Regions from separate parts of the Paenibacillus sp. OSY-SE genome, predicted to be linked through region 2. Evidence: riboswitches for the same ligand, from Rfam matches in the RefSeq annotation. Region 2 holds a riboswitch; the other holds the start of a gene.

The links. A riboswitch is a leader RNA that binds a small molecule or an ion and turns the genes downstream of it on or off. The one in region 2 is predicted to bind glycine.
Region 1: another riboswitch for glycine. It lies ahead of A372_RS0112050 (amino acid carrier protein); the one in region 2 lies ahead of gcvT (glycine cleavage system aminomethyltransferase GcvT).

What each region holds. Positions count from the first base shown of each region.
Region 1 covers NZ_ALKF01000175.1:45,713-53,747, forward strand. Annotated here, with positions in the region: gene A372_RS0112030 (DUF418 domain-containing protein) at 1-557, shown strand, start outside; gene A372_RS0112035 (TetR/AcrR family transcriptional regulator) at 659-1,240, opposite strand; gene A372_RS0112040 (hypothetical protein) at 1,329-1,568, shown strand; gene A372_RS0112045 (aldo/keto reductase) at 1,788-2,765, shown strand; glycine riboswitch at 3,155-3,253, shown strand; gene A372_RS0112050 (amino acid carrier protein) at 3,404-4,753, shown strand; gene A372_RS0112055 (AraC family transcriptional regulator) at 5,004-6,623, shown strand; gene A372_RS0112060 (ABC transporter substrate-binding protein) at 6,741-7,712, shown strand; gene A372_RS0112065 (hypothetical protein) at 7,784-8,035, opposite strand, start outside.
Region 2 covers NZ_ALKF01000166.1:35,411-43,445, forward strand. Annotated here, with positions in the region: gene A372_RS0109010 (response regulator transcription factor) at 1-285, opposite strand, end outside; gene A372_RS0109020 (hypothetical protein) at 1,021-1,332, opposite strand; gene A372_RS0109025 (NUDIX hydrolase) at 1,398-1,871, opposite strand; gene A372_RS0109030 (hypothetical protein) at 1,929-2,144, opposite strand; gene A372_RS0109035 (aminoacyl-tRNA deacylase) at 2,159-2,623, opposite strand; partial or broken gene A372_RS37290 (GNAT family N-acetyltransferase) at 2,784-2,852, opposite strand; gene A372_RS0109040 (hypothetical protein) at 2,918-3,526, opposite strand; gene A372_RS0109045 (hypothetical protein) at 3,510-3,716, opposite strand; gene gcvH (glycine cleavage system protein GcvH) at 4,277-4,666, opposite strand; glycine riboswitch at 4,853-4,965, opposite strand; glycine riboswitch at 5,159-5,253, shown strand; glycine riboswitch at 5,254-5,362, shown strand; gene gcvT (glycine cleavage system aminomethyltransferase GcvT) at 5,450-6,553, shown strand; gene gcvPA (aminomethyl-transferring glycine dehydrogenase subunit GcvPA) at 6,575-7,927, shown strand; gene gcvPB (aminomethyl-transferring glycine dehydrogenase subunit GcvPB) at 7,924-8,035, shown strand, end outside.

The DNA of each region.
Region 1 (8,035 bases), on a different contig from region 2:
GCAATTTGCTGTACAACGGATATCATCCGCTGTTTCCATGGTTCTGCTTCTTCCTGCTTGGCATGTGGTTGGGGAGACAGAATGTAATGGACCGTGCTTATCGCAAAAAAATCGTATGTTACTCGATAATAACAGCTGTCGTCTTGGAGGCTCTTGCTTTTTATCTCATCAAGGTTTCCAGCTCGGCCATCGGACTCGATGCAGCACAATTTCTGTTTTCAACCAAGACTTATCCGCCTAATCTATTTTATATATTATCCAGTTCAAGCACAGCGGTGGCAGTGATTGTTGTCTGTATCTATTTCGCCGAAAAATTCACCGATCACTGGTTTACCATCACGATGGTCAGGACTGGTCAGCTGGCTCTGACGCATTATATAAGCCATGTATTTATAGGGATAGGTCTATTGGCACTCCTAGGAAAGTTAGAAAATCAGACGCTCGCGTTTTCGATCCTTTATTCGCTCGCATTCTTTTCCGCAAGCGCTTTGTTATCGTACATTTGGAGAAGCAGATTTACACGAGGGCCGCTTGAAGCCTTGATGAGAAAAATCTAACGAAACAAAAAGCGGGGGAGTCCCTTAAGTAGAAAAACTACTTTTGAGACCGCCCCTGCGCTTTGCAATTGACATTTTAAACTACGATCTGGCTATCGAGATTAATCTTCACTTTTGAACACATTATGGACGGCTTCAGCCCAAATCTCATTGTAATCGATATTGAATCCCATGAGCATATAATTGCCGATGTTATCAATAACCATCGAGAGTAATTGTGCCTTGGTTGTCAGCTTCTCATTCGTAACGACTCCGAATTGCGCACCTTTCGTTAATAAGTCAACGAACCCGTTCATGAACCCTTCTGTAATGCTGTAAAACGTTTGGCGATATTTTTCATTTCGGATGGAAACCAAGATATACTCGTTAATGACCCGAGAGAAAAAAGCATCATTCTCTTGATCCTGAATCATTTTAAAGCCATCGGACAACAACTTCGCTTGGAAATTATTTTTCGTATATGCTTCAATCGTAAAATACTTTGCAAAATCGATTTCTTTACATATTTCCTCGAACAGAAAATCCACTAGTTCTTCTTTAGAGCTAAAATAATAATAGACGGCCGGTTTGGTAATACCTACTTCCTTGGCAATCATGGCCATACTTGTCTTATCAATCCCATGCTCGGCAAAAAGGGCGTAGGTGGTGTCTACGATTCTTTTGTAAGTCTCCGTATTGTTCACAGACTGGGCTCCTTCTTCTTCTGTTAATACTTACCGGTAAGTAAAGAATACAAAAAATAAAAAACAAACGCAAGTTCAGAGCAGTCCGATGAAGCTGCATGCATTCGAAAATGCAGGCAGTCAGGAAGGGATTGCCGCATCAGGCGACATTCAAATATTCCCTGTGGGAGAGAGGCACTCTTGCCAATGGGGACAACTGTTATCTTTTCTAAAAATGGAAATCGTCCCTTCCTTTATGGAGAAGGTGGCGGATGAGTCCGGATTGGGGAAGCTTTTTATGAGAACGACAGGTCTGACTCCTCTGCAATATTCCAATCAGACAAGATGAAACTAAGGCCGCTTCTCGGAATTTAACCAGGGAACGGCTTTTTTGCAATCCATACATTTGTCGGGGAATTATAGAAACGCCGTTCGCTCTGCAAGCAACGAATGGTTGCTCAGCCTAAGCAAGTTCAACGTCCTTTCTCCAATCGTAAGTTTGTTCCATTATGGTATAATTGCTACATATAAACAGCACTATGAATATTGAAAAGAGGAGCTGGTTATCATGAATTTTCGCCGCCTTGGCAATAGCGGGTTGAAAGTGTCTGCATTAGGATTAGGGACGAACGCATTCGGGAAACGTTCCGACAAACAGACCTCGATCCGAATTATACATAAGGCTTTGGATCACGGGATCAATTTTATAGACACGGCCAATATTTATGCGAATTCCGAATCAGAGCGAATTATCGGACAGGCATTGGAAGGAAGACGTCATAACGTGGTGTTGGCGACAAAAGCCGGGTTAGTTCGCGGGGAAGGTCCGAATGATCGCGGGTCGTCGCGCTGCCACTTGCAGCAAGAGCTGGACAACAGTCTGATGCGGTTGAAGACGGATTATGTCGATCTCTATCAAATCCACACGTTCGATCCCCATACACCGCTGGAAGAAACGTTAAGAACATTGGACGACATGGTTCGTTCGGGAAAAATACGATACATCGGGGCGTCGAATTATGCCGCGTGGGAGTTGATGAAGGCTGTAGGTATTAGTGAGCACCTTGGATTGAACCGCTATGTGTCCATTCAGACAAGCTACTCTCTCGCCGATCGGACTTCAGAGCAAGAGCTCGTCCCTCTATGTCAGGATCAGGGGATTGGCATCATCCCGTATTTTCCGCTGGCCGGTGGTATTTTGAGCGGGAAATACAGTTCTACGGAAGCGGTACCGGAAGGTTCGCGGGCGGAAACCGATCCTAATTTTAGTAAGTTCCTTAATGATGACCGCATTGCTCTGAGCAGAAATATTAGCAGTGTTGCTCACGACTTAGGCTGCACTCCCGGTGCGCTTTCCCTGTCTTGGCTCATTCACAGACCTTCCGTGTCAACCGTTATCGTTGGTGCTACAAAGGTTGAACAACTAGAGGAGAATCTGCACAGCATCTCGATAAAGCTGGATGCGAATCAACTGGAAGAGCTGGATCAAATCAGTTATCCTTTCCGCTATGGAGAGCCGTTCGCTGTTTACCGATTGCCGGAGTGAAAGATTTAGCCTAATTCGATAAAATGAATAGCACCGCGGGTTCATCTCGTCTCTTCATGAGGCGAGATTTTTTATTCACCCTGGAGGCCCATCAATTATGCTCTATGGGTAGAAAAGGGAGAAATACGCATAATGTACATTTTTATTGCATATTCATTGCATATATTCATGAACGTGCATAAGTGAAGGCTAAAGAGAGCCTCGGGGGATATATTACCATTTAATCAGCCTTGCGAAATGATAGTCTGTTCTCTATAATGTAGTATAAAACTTTATAGCTGGATGAAGTTTACGGGAGACAGGCAGCAGTCTGGCCGAAGGGGTAAAGCTCTCAGGCGCTTGAATTATCGAATGAAGAATTCGAATGCAATGCAAGCAGGACCGTAGATGGACAGGACTCTGGAGAGACTCCGTCATGGAGCACCGAAGGGGCAATACGGGTGATTTCACACGTTAAAACTCTCAGGTAAAAGGACAGGGATTGCAGAAGTGCAGGCATCGTTTTGCGTTGGAATTGTGACTAATCTCACTTATTCTCGTATTTGCTATTCTGCAAAAATGTCCCCGGAGTCAAATCAACCGATTTGGCTCTTTTTCATGTCGTTCGGCAATAAATAAAGATCATGAGGGGAATTTCTATGCACATGATAGAACAATGGTTAGGCAGCGTGAATCGTTTTGTATGGGGGCCGCCGCTTCTTATTTTGTTGGTAGGAACGGGAATTATATTTACATTCCGCCTTGGATTGCTGCAGGTGATTCGTCTGCCTCTTGCCCTAAAGCTCGTGTTCAAAGCTAAAAATGAAGGCGAAGGTGACGTAACCAGCTTTGGTGCGCTGGCTACCGCTTTGGCGGCAACGATCGGTACGGGCAACATTGTCGGGGTAGCTACTGCGATTAAAATAGGTGGACCTGGTGCGTTATTTTGGATGTGGATGGCGGCGTTCTTTGGAATGGCAACCAAGTATGCAGAAGGACTATTGGCCGTAAAATTTCGGAAGATTGACGATAATGGACAGATATCGGGCGGCCCTATGTATTACATTGAAAAAGGTTTGGGCATTAAATTTAAACCGCTTGCCGTTTTCTTCGCCGTGAGCGGAGTATTGGTTGCACTGTTTGGAGTGGGCACCTTCCCGCAAATCAATGCAATCGTGTCTTCCGCGCAGTCAAGCTTGGGCATCCCCGTAGTTGTTACGGCGGGTGTTGTGACTCTTTTGACAGCATTGGTGACAATTGGGGGGCTCAAGAGCATCTCGCATGTAACGACCAAAGTCGTACCTGTGATGGCCATTATTTATTTGATAGCGAGCAGCATTGTCCTTATTGTTTTTGCGGATCAGATTCCTCATGCGCTGTCGCTCATATTACATGGCGCCTTTAACGCGACAGCAGCAGGGGGCGGATTCCTCGGCGCAACGGTCATGATGGCGATTCGGAATGGTATCGCAAGAGGTGTATTTTCCAATGAATCTGGTCTGGGCAGCGCTCCGATTGCGGCAGCTGCGGCAAAGGTGAAGTGGCCTGCGGAGCAAGGGCTTGTATCCATGACGGGCACATTTTTCGATACGATTATTATTTGTTCTCTGACGGGATTGACATTGATTATAACCGGGGTTTGGAACGGCTCGACTGATGGGGCAGAGATGACCCAAGCGGCGTTTGATGCAGCTATGCCGTATGGATCCATCATTTTGATGTTTTGCCTTATACTGTTCGCTTTTACCACGATTCTAGGCTGGAATTATTACGGCGAACGTTGCATGGAATATTTATTTGGAGTCAAATCCATTCTGCCTTACCGCATCGTGTTCATCGTCCTGATCGGTCTGGGCGCGTTCATCAAGCTTGAGCTGATTTGGCAGCTCTCGGACATTGTGAATGGCTTAATGGCTCTGCCGAACCTCGTCGCGCTGCTAGGTCTATCCGGTGTGGTTGTGACGGAAACTCGTCTTTATCTGAAGCATATGAAAACACATAAAAAGTGAGAGGATAAAAGGTTGGAGCTGCTTCTTTTGTTGTTCAATCTGTTATCAAGAGTGGTACCGTGAGTTCATCTCGTCTCTTAGGGAGACGAGATTTTTTTATGTAAATCAAGGCAACTTGTTAATTCTGTGCTGTGAACATTGGACAGATGGAACCAAGCATGAGAAAATAAGAACCTGACATTGAGAATCATTCTTACTCATATCGAAAAATCATTATGTTTAGATTTAGATGAAGCTGGAGGAAAGAGAAGTGGACGAAGGGAAACATCATATTTTTTTACATAAAGCATTGCTTCAAATCAAACAAATCGAATGCATAGCAGTCGATGCTACGTCGGGCTGGGAGAGACATGAGCTTGCTTCTCATACCTTATTGTTCGTGACGGAGGGTCACGGAAAATTATACATGAACGATGAACTTCAACCGATAGATCTATCACGGAAATCCGTTTATTTGTTGCCTGCTGGCTTCGCACTTGCAGCTGAGAGCGACCCGACTCAATGTCTGAGTCTGTGCAGAATTGCGTTTGACATGTTTCGCGTTACGGAATGGACCGAGCTGAGAAGAGTGTATGAGAAGGAGTCAACGCTTCCCGAACATGGGGAAATACGGGTCAAGCAGTACCAACGCGTTCGGCATCTGATTCAATTATTGACTAGGGGCAGAGCTTCTCTAAACGAAATGGAAGATTCACGCAAGCAATTGTACTTGCATGAGCTGCTGTGCGTACTATTGGATAACAAAGCGGCGCCTATTTCCGAGCGCACCGAAAAATCGCTAGAAGGCACGATTCAGTACATGCAGCAGACTTATCATACGGATATCACCCTAGGGAAGCTGGCGGACATGGCGGGTATGCACCCCTCGTACTATTCCCAGCTTTTTAAACAAAAACTGAAGAAAAGCCCAATCGAGTATTTGACCGATTTGCGTATGAACCAGGCAAAGGTGCACTTGCTGGTATCGCGTGAGAAAATTCGTGACATCGCCCGTGATGTTGGATATAAAGATGAGTTTTATTTCAGCAGGAGGTTCAAAGTGTACAATGGCATAGCGCCAACCGTGTACATTAAGAAACATCATAGCAATATCGTATCTCTTTCGCATCCTTATACAGATCATTTATTAACGCTAGGCGTAAAGCCATTCGCAACACACATCGATAAGGAATCGCCATCCATGACCAAGCCGGTCTATGATCGGGTATGGGAAGACTTCAGGCAAACTTTATTGAAGCAAAAGCCTGATTTGATTTTATGCAAGGACCACATTTCGCTGCAAATGAGAAAGTATATAGGTGACATTGCACCGGTTGTGACGATTCCCTGGACGCGATTGGACTTGTTCGGACATTTGCATGAAATAGCCCGGCTTGTGGGCAAAGAACAGGCAGCTCGAGAGTGGATTGAACGCCACGAACAGAGAGCGGAACGCGAGCAAAAAAAAGTAAAAGCGGTTATCGGCGATGGAACGGTCGGGCTGCTCACGCTTGTCGATAACGAAGTGAAGCTTTACGGCGCACGCAACATCGGGCATGTGTTTTATCGTTCCTTGCAATTAACACCTCCAGAGCGGATACGAAAAGAAATGGATAAGCATACGCCTGGTACGGTCTTCAATTGGACGTCTGCAACCACAAAAAATCTATCTGATTACGAAACCGATCATCTTTTCATCGTGGTCAAGACGGAAGGAGAGGCAAAAAGCAGATTAAAAGAATGGCAAGCGAGCGAGGGCTGGAGCCAGCATCCGGCGGTCAAGCATAATCGGGTATATGTGTTGGATTGGGACAAATGGATGGTATATGCTCCACGTTCTATCGATCAGCAGTTGGACGAAGCGGTGACGCTGCTCACGGCATTAAGGTGAAGATAATCCAAATTCAAATCTAAAGATATGACATGGATTTTTCAGAGGAATGTTGTCATAATAATGATTATCATTATCATCATACATAATAATTCAACTCAAAGGGGTTTTTTCGAAATGTTTACACGCCATCGGACCATGATGTTTACTTTCATATGTTGTTTGCTAGTAATGGTTGTTACGGCTTGCAGCGGGGCAGCGTCGACGAATACACAAGGCGGAACGGAGCAAGCAACACTGTCTCAAGCTGATGCCATCGATAATAAGCAGGATGCCAAAGCAGCAGGATCAGACAAACGGATTGCGGTGCTATCCATTCCTTTTACGAGCGATTTGCTTGCTTTGGGAATTACTCCTGTAGGTGCTGTCACCCAAAAAGGAAAAGAGTTTCTCCCTCATGTAGCTGATCTCTTGAACAACACACAAAATTTAGGCAATTCTCAAGATCCCAACCTTGAAGCGATCGTGAGCATTGAACCAGACCTTATTATTGCACAGGAGGAGCTTATACAGGGGAAAAAGGAGGAACTTGAGAAAATTGCTCCAACGATTGTGCTTAATTTTAGAAATTCGACCTGGCAAGATCAATTGTCGCAGCTCGGCAAGGCGACAGGACGGGAAAAAGAAGCTGACGCGTTTATTTCCAACTATAATCAAGAAGCCGCCAGTGCGAAAGAAAAGGTTAAGCAAGCTCTTGGAGATGAAACCGTAATGGTTCTGCGCGTGCTCAAAAAAGAATTCAGAGTATACGGGCTAGACCGTAATTACGGCTCGTTGCTTTACGAAGACTTGGGGATTAAACCTGCCAAAGGATTGGAAAACATGGGACAAGGAAAGGAAGGACCGCAAGCCATATCCAGAGAACTGCTGCCGGATTTCGATCCTGATCATATCTTGCTTGAGGTTTCCGCTGACGCTGCCGCACAGCAGCTGTTCAAAGAGTTGGAGGAGAGTGCTATCTGGAAAAATATGAAGGCCGTCAAAAATGGCAATGTGCATGCGATTGAACAACAGCCATGGTTGGATTATTCGGCGATAGGCCAGCTTAAATCTTTGGAAGAAGCGGTAAAGCTATTTACCCAAAAATAAGAGACGGGAATCTCAGTAAAACAAGCGCCATCCATATGCGGATGGCGCTTGTTGATTGTAATACACTTCTGTTACACTCCCTGATAATGTATCCAGTGTCCTAGCCGAAAAGGCATACCCGTAATTTGTATCGTAGATTGTTTTGCGTTTTGCAAATGTGCTTCAGCGTAATCCTGCCACAGTATAATGTTTTCGATTACGGGTTTGAAAGAAGCAGGGGCGGCATCCCTCATGACAAATAAACCGGAATGCACGTTGCGATCCAACTGTTCGGCATTTTGAATGCAGGCAACCAATGTTTCAACAATGGAAGGTGCACTTTC
Region 2 (8,035 bases):
ACCTCTGATGCGATCGTCGACTTCATCTCTGGCTGTCAGCATAATGACTGCCACTTGATCCATCTTTTTGAGCATACCGCATACTTCAAAGCCGTCCATCCCTGGCATCATGACGTCCAGAATGACGACATGGGGTTGAAATTCTTTCATCAGCGTAATGGCCGCGATTCCATCTTGACTCGTCCTTACCTCGAACCCTTCGTTCACAAGCCCAAGCTCCAGAAATTGCAATATATTCGGTTCGTCATCCACAAGCAATACTTTAATTCCCTTCAACTGCTGCATAAGTATCCTCCGCCCCCGATGTCTAGTGGCACCATTATACAACACCGATATGAAAAAAACCTGAGCGCAAGCTGAAAGCCGCCTGAATGACAGAATCAGCTCAAATAAAGGAGCATGCCGTTTTTTTCCCGAGCCGCAGTGATGTAATAATTCTGATTATTCGATCCCAACAATATTCGTCCCCTTCATAACCACGCAGTAAAATTTGATCATTGGATGTCGTCTTTGCTCACCACTGTTCCTATAAACACGACGCTGGCGTGACCATATCCCTCGCTGCATCCTGCATTGGATTTCGTACAGTAGAACAGCAGCGTACACCTCTTTACAACGGGTTGCATTGGAGTTTATCCAATGCTTTGGCACTCATTCAGCAGCATTTGCTGAGGCATGTCCAAATCCACTGCACAAAGTACAGTCAATTGCCATTTAGCCGCCCAATCCGTACATTCTGCTGTATATATTCCAATGGGGCTTGCTCGATCGTCGAAGGTTACCGCTTCACCAAGCATCAAGACGTCATAACGAAAAGGCCTCCCCTTTAAAGGGAAGGCTTGCGAAATGGAGGAGTTATATTTAATCATTATATGCTTCCACATCCGATTGCATAACATCCATGAGCCATTCCTCAAGGCTATGAAAAAGGCTTGTTCTTGGCCAGATCGGTTCCAACTCCCTGTCCCCGCTCCAAGTTAAAAAAATGAACTTGGACATAGATACAAGATTCGAATACTATCATTTCCTGCTATACGAGGAGACGAAGCAACACCACCACACGATGGTGTACAAATAGCCACACACTACATAAATTGCCCATAATGAGCCTAGGAACAACTGGTTAACCAAGTATTCCAGTTCTGTCATGCCTTCGCTTCTTCCGAGCGAATTCAAGAAAAAAACAATGAAGCCGCTGATGAGAACGGCGACATGAATCCACGACATCAGCGTTAATCGCCTTCTGCATATACTATACACGCTTGCCGCTAAACTGATGCCTAAAATTGTGTAGCTCAACGCCCATACCCACGCTGCATTTGTGGCCCACATTAGACCCTTCCTCCTGTTTATTCAAAGTTTCAATACAATTGAGCATTCTAACGCCACGTAAGTTGCTATAATGTCTTTCCAGGTTCGATTCTCTCAAGCAGGGTATACGGCTTCGTCTCCCATACTTCGTATGGAATGTAGCGGCCCTGCATGGCGTCCAAGATTCGTGATTTAAAATGGGGCCGCTTCACAAAATCATCAATATTCGCTTCGGATAATTCGATAAAGCGCGCTGCCTTTATTTCACTGTCCTGCTTGACGATATCGCCGCGGACATGGTGTGCACGGAAGACGACGGACACAATGTCACTCGTCTGATTGAAATAAACCCCTGTAATCCCGAGCGGTTCAATGATGATGCCCGTCTCCTCCTCGACTTCCCGACATACTGCTTCATGCAGAGGTTCACCTTCCTCCACTTGTCCCCCTGGCATCTCCCACGTATTAGATCGATTATGGGTTTGCACGAGCAACGTATGTCCCGCTTCGTTCTGAATCAAAGCGGAGACGGCTACGATGTGCCTCGGCACATCCGACATTACAATTCCCCCCTCATAGATGATGTTAAAAAACGGCCACTTTAAACACGATATGCATTATTCTGGCTTTACGCTTTCAATAGCCGCGAAGAAAACGTCCAAAAGCTCTTTATCGAACTCTGCTCTCACATACTCACCTATCTGGTCCAATTCTGCATCCGTTCCATATTCCAAAACCGGGCGCCCTTCGCACTTCAATACGGTACAATTGAACTTCTCTTGTACTTGCTCGATGACAAAATCCTGATCCACTAACGTCATTGGTCCCTTCACAGCAGCCTACCCCTTTATTTTCTTATTCTAGCAATCTTTCCAGCATTCATGTTCAACATTTCTTCGACTTCGATGCGAACTAATGAGTTAGGCGATCCACCGCCTGTATAGATACATTCCAATTCGGTTACTTTAGGGTCGATCAAAAACAATGCATCATATCCAAAGGAGGGCACTCCACCTGCAGGATAGCCTGTTCTCTCCAGCACCTCCGCTTCTTCAGCCAGCCTCGGTCGATCGATGTCGAGCGCTTTGCTTACTCTCGAAGTGCTTGCCCGGTCCTTTCCATGCACGATCGCAACAATTAATCTGCCTGCGTTATCTATCATGCAAATGTTTTTGACGAATTGATCTTCCGATCCGTTTACAGCAATAGCCGCGTCTTTCACCGAGTGGCAAGACTGCTCCAACACCAAATGCTCGGCTTTCAGTTGATTCGCAGCAATAAACTCATTCATTTTTTGTTCAAACTTGTACATATTTATTTGACCTCTCCTTAGCTGGAATTCAAGTTCACTAAGACCTCGCTGCCTCAGTCCTCGCTGCTTTTCGTTTTCTTATTTATATTCCATCCATTACCCTCCGCCGCAAAAAACTGATGTTGCGATGTTCCTGCCCGGTGATTAGTCTTCAATACAGAGCCTTTTCCATAGATAGCGCTAACAGCTTTGTGGCATAGCCTTTGCGCCGCTCAGACGGTCGAATACCATTGTAATGTCGGACTGACTAATTGCAAATCGTCCACAATAACATCCCTATAATTCTCTGGTTCATCATTGCATATTCTGTATACTCTCTAAATCACCTATATTAATTACCGTTATCTCATCGTCACAGGCAAAATCGATAAAGTATAGACTTTTCTTATCCCCCGTCTTCAAAGCGGGATCATTGAAATCTACCGTTTCTAATTCATTTCCGTTCTTCTTTACGATATACGTTATTCTTGTAGCACCATAAGAATCAGAAAGATTAGCATGCTTCTCACCATAATTAGCCAGAAGTTGTTCTAATGAATCTCCTAAACCAATTTCTCTGTACGTTTGAAATCGATTCGATTGATTATCATTAATGGATAGGAAAAATTGGACCACGACATCATCTCGATAAGCGATGCGCAATCCGCCATATTGGTACAGGTTAAACTGGATTTTGTCCTCTTTGCCGTACAGCTCCGTAATTTCTTGTTTAGTCATGCCTATATGTAACAAGTCTCCCGTTTTGGTGTCTATAATTTGAAGGTCGTCGCTTGTATATTGGTCAGGCTCGTATTGCGTTTTTATGACCGCTTCACTATCATCGGTGTTGAGAGATACAGTGAATAGCAATATTAAAATAATGATGCCAAAGATGCTTGAATGCAGTCTAGTTTGTCTGTTCAATCGAATTCTCCTCAAGCATCACTCCGGGTACTTCATCCTCTTCCATCGCCACAAAATGATACTCGTCTCCCGGAATTTTAAGCAGCTGTCTCGCTGATTGGTCTAAGCCAATCGGTTTAAACAAGACCTCATATAGTAATTCCTCAGACTTGCTTATTTCTTCTGCTTTGCTTGTTAGTTTGTAGTTCATACACCTTACATCCATTCTAGTAATTTTTAAGGAGATCTGTCTTTTAGCTCTTTCCGTCTGTTAATTAGGTCGCAAAGTTTACCAGCTGTCTTAACACAGTATGTCCTCTTTTCAATTATAACAATTTTTTTCATAAATAGAGCAACTTCATCAACATCATTATTAGTGTAAAATGATAAGTCAATTCCTTCAATCTCAAATCACTGTATCGTTCGTGATCGTCTTCCTCGTTCATTTCTTTCTTAATATATGGTATTTCTAAGTTTTTTAAGCTTATGTTAATCGTAACCTTGTTCAGTATTTCTTCTTTACTAACTTCGAATTTTTGGTCAGAGATGTAGCCAAATTCACTGTACAGAATACAGTCTATATGCCGTTAGCCGCCCAATCCGTACACCCTGCTCTATATTTTCCAATGGGGCTTGCTTCGACCGTAGTAGTTCTTATATATGATTCCAGACACCACGCTCTATATCCTTTCTTGCGAATGCAAAAACACCCCCCACTGATCGCATAACGCGATTACTGGGAGGTGTCGCTTGCTATCTCGCTGCTTGTGCTTAATCGATAAGCTCCTGATATTTCTCCGCGCTTAACAAATGCTTGAGCGCTTCCTCCATGCTGCCTTCGATCTCGAGTTCGGCAAGCCAACCACCGTCGTAAGGCGCGCTGTTCACCTGTTCCGGCGCATCCTCCAGCCCGGTGTTCACCTTCGTAATCTTTCCGCTGACAGGACAATACAGCTCCGATACCGTCTTTACCGATTCAATTGAACCCATGCTGTCACCCGCAGAAAGCGTGGAACCGATTTCAGGAAATTCAATAAATACGATATCTCCCAATTGAGCCTGTGCATGATCGGAAATTCCGATGCGTACGGTGCGTTCATCGACGACGAAAGCCCACTCATGTTCTTCGCTGTACAATAAATTCTCTTTCACTTCACTCATGCTAACGCCTCATTTCTTCATCATAATTGTAGTTGGTAGTGTAGATACGCATGTAAAAAAAAGACAAGAAAAGGCCTTATTCGCCCTCTTCTCTGTCCTCGGTACCTGAGAGTTTGTGCTCGATCCTGCCGATATGGACACGATCGAATTTACCCCTTGGGTGGCTAATGCGCTCTCCAGAGCTGCGTCAGATGACGGTACATGTACCTGAGAGATTAATTGCCAATCGGCAGGTTGGCAGCTTGCTCCTTCGGTGCCGGCACAAGGAACCCCGTGTCGGTCTCTCCCAATCATCTTCATCCGCGTTGTATGAATTTAACAAGGTTGCATTTTACATCAATCTAGGTTGTTCAAAAACACGCATCTATAGCGTAGTTCAGCCTTCGATATATGTCAATATTTCGGACAACATTTTTTTCAATCCGCAAAAAATGGATTGACAATGTGTGGAAGCATCAAGTAATAATGTAGGTATAACAACTGCACACGCGAATGATGGTAAGGGGAGAGATTACCGCACTCAGGTAACGCCGAAGGAGTAAGCCCATACGGGTGAATCTCTCAGGCAAAAGGACTTTTACCGGACGCATCTCTGGAGAGAACTCTTTCACTAGAGTCACCCAAGGGGAAACTCGGAACGTTCGCGTATGCGAATGCGCGAGGTAACTCTCAGGTACAAAGGACAGAGCGGAAGGAATACAGTAGGCGCAGGCATGCTGGCTTTCTTCTGCCTGTCTTTTTATTTTATCAATACCTAACTAATAAGACGATCGAGGTGAAGTCATGTCACAGTTAAAAAGAACACCGATATTCCCGTTATACGCCGACTATCCCGGCGCTCGCTGCATCGACTTCGGCGGATGGGAACTGCCGGTGCAATTCAGCGGCATTCAGAAGGAACACGAAGCCGTCCGCACTCAGGCAGGCTTGTTCGACGTCTCCCATATGGGCGAATTTATGGTAAGCGGTTCTTCGGCAGAAGCCTTTCTGCAGCACGTGACGACGAACGATGTCACCCGTCTCGTCGACGGGAGAGCACAGTATTCCCTCTTATGCAATCCGAACGGAGGCGTCGTCGACGATATTCTCATTTATCGGCTGGCTGCAAATCATTACATGCTGGTGGTCAATGCTTCCAACATTGACAAGGACTTCGCATGGCTTCAAGAACATCTCCCTGCCGACGTCGTCCTAGAGAATAAGTCTGACAGCACGGCATTGCTCGCGCTGCAAGGTCCTAATGCGCAAGCGATCGCGGCTCATGTTACGGACGCGCCGCTGGCTGAGCTGAAGCCTTTTCAATTTGTGACGGACGCTGCCGTCTGCGGCGTGCGCGCCTTGATTTCCCGTACCGGGTATACCGGGGAAGACGGATTTGAGCTGTATGTAGCAGCAGAAGACGCGCCTCAGGTATGGACAGAGCTAATGAGAGCAGGCGAAGCGCACGGGCTTGTACCTGCTGGGTTGGGAGCGCGTGATACGCTGCGGTTCGAAGCGAAGCTTCCGCTATATGGGCAAGAAATATCGGCCGACATTTCGCCGCTTGAAGCAGGACTTGGTTTCTTCGTCAAGCTGGATAAGGGAGACTTCATCGGACGGGAAGCACTCGCCAGCCAGAAGGCTGATGGGCCTCGCCGCAAGCTTGTCGGAATTGAAATGATAGACAAGGGCATTCCACGCTCCCACTATCCTGTATTAATCAACGAGAATCCTGTTGGCGAGGTAACGACGGGAACGCAGTCCCCTACACTCAAGCGCAATCTAGGCCTTGCCTTAATTGATGCCGCTTACAGTGAGCTGGATACGGAAGTAATGGTCGAAATTCGCGGGAAGCAGCTGAAGGCCCGTGTCATCAAAGCCCCATTCTACAAAAGAGCGACGAACTAAACAGAAGGAGCGAATCCAACTATGAAGCATCGCTATATCCCGATGACGGCACAGGACCAAGCGGACATGATGAAGGTCATCGGCATCTCCTCCATTGAGGAACTATTTCAAGATATCCCTGCTTCCGTTCGCTATCCGGGCGTTCTGCCGATGTCCGAGGCGCTTGACGAAGCAGCCCTGCTGAAGCATATGAAGGAATTGGCGGATAAGAACGCCGACTTTGAACGATATACCAGCTTCTTGGGCGCCGGTCTCTATGATCATCATGTGCCTGTCGTTATCAATCACGTGGTGTCCCGTTCTGAATTCTACACGGCGTACACCCCGTATCAGCCTGAAATTAGCCAAGGTGAACTGCAGGCCATCTTCGAGTTTCAATCGTACATTTGTGAATTGACTGGTATGGCTGTGGCCAATGCCAGCATGTACGACGGTGCTACTGCTCTGGCAGAAGCAGGCGCACTGGCCAGCGGAGCGACGAAGCGCAAGGAACTCATCATCTCGCGCGCTGTCCATCCGGAAGCCCGCCAAATCGTGCGCACGACTGCGCGCGGTCTGAATCTCGATGTCGTGGAAGTCGATTACAAGGACGGCGTCACCGATCTGGAGGAGCTGCAAGCTCTTGTGTCGGAGGACACCGCAGCCGTCATCGTTCAATCGCCGAACTTCTTCGGCTGCATTGAGGATTTGCGTGCTATCGAGCCGATCATTCACAGCAAGAAAGGATTGCTCGTCGTCAGCACCAACCCGATCACCTTGGGGCTGCTGGAAACGCCGGGCAAGCTGGGCGCGGACGTCGTGGTCGGCGATGCGCAGCCGTTCGGCATTTCCGCTTCACTTGGCGGCCCGACATGCGGCTTCTTCGCAGTGGCAGAACCGCTCATGCGACGGATGCCGGGACGGATCGTCGGACAGACGAAGGATATCGATGGCAAACGCGGATTCGTCTTGACGCTGCAAGCCCGAGAGCAGCACATCCGGCGCGAGAAGGCAACGTCCAACATTTGCTCCAATCAGGCGCTGCTTGCGCTGTGCGCATCCGTTTATTTGTCGACAATGGGCAAGACAGGAGTTCAGCAAGTCGCGAACCTGAATGTGCAGAAGGCTCATTACGCCGCTGGCGTATTCGCACAACAATCCGAGCTCGCGCTCGCTTTTGACGCGCCTTTCTTCAATGAGTTTGTCGTTAAGCTGCCTGATGGCGCAAATATAGATGACGTTCAAGCAAAACTGCTGGATAACGGTTATATCGGTGGATACGACCTGGGCATAGCCTATCCTGAACTGCAAGGTCATATGCTCGTCGCCGTTACCGAGCGAAGAACGAAATCCGAAATCGATCAATTTGTGAACCGATTGGAGGCATGTCTATGAAACCGGACAAAAAGCTCATCTTCGAACTCAGCAAACCCGGACGTGTCGCCTATTCTTTGCCTGAGCTCGATGTTCCCGAGGTCAATCTCGGAGAACTGATTCCCGAAT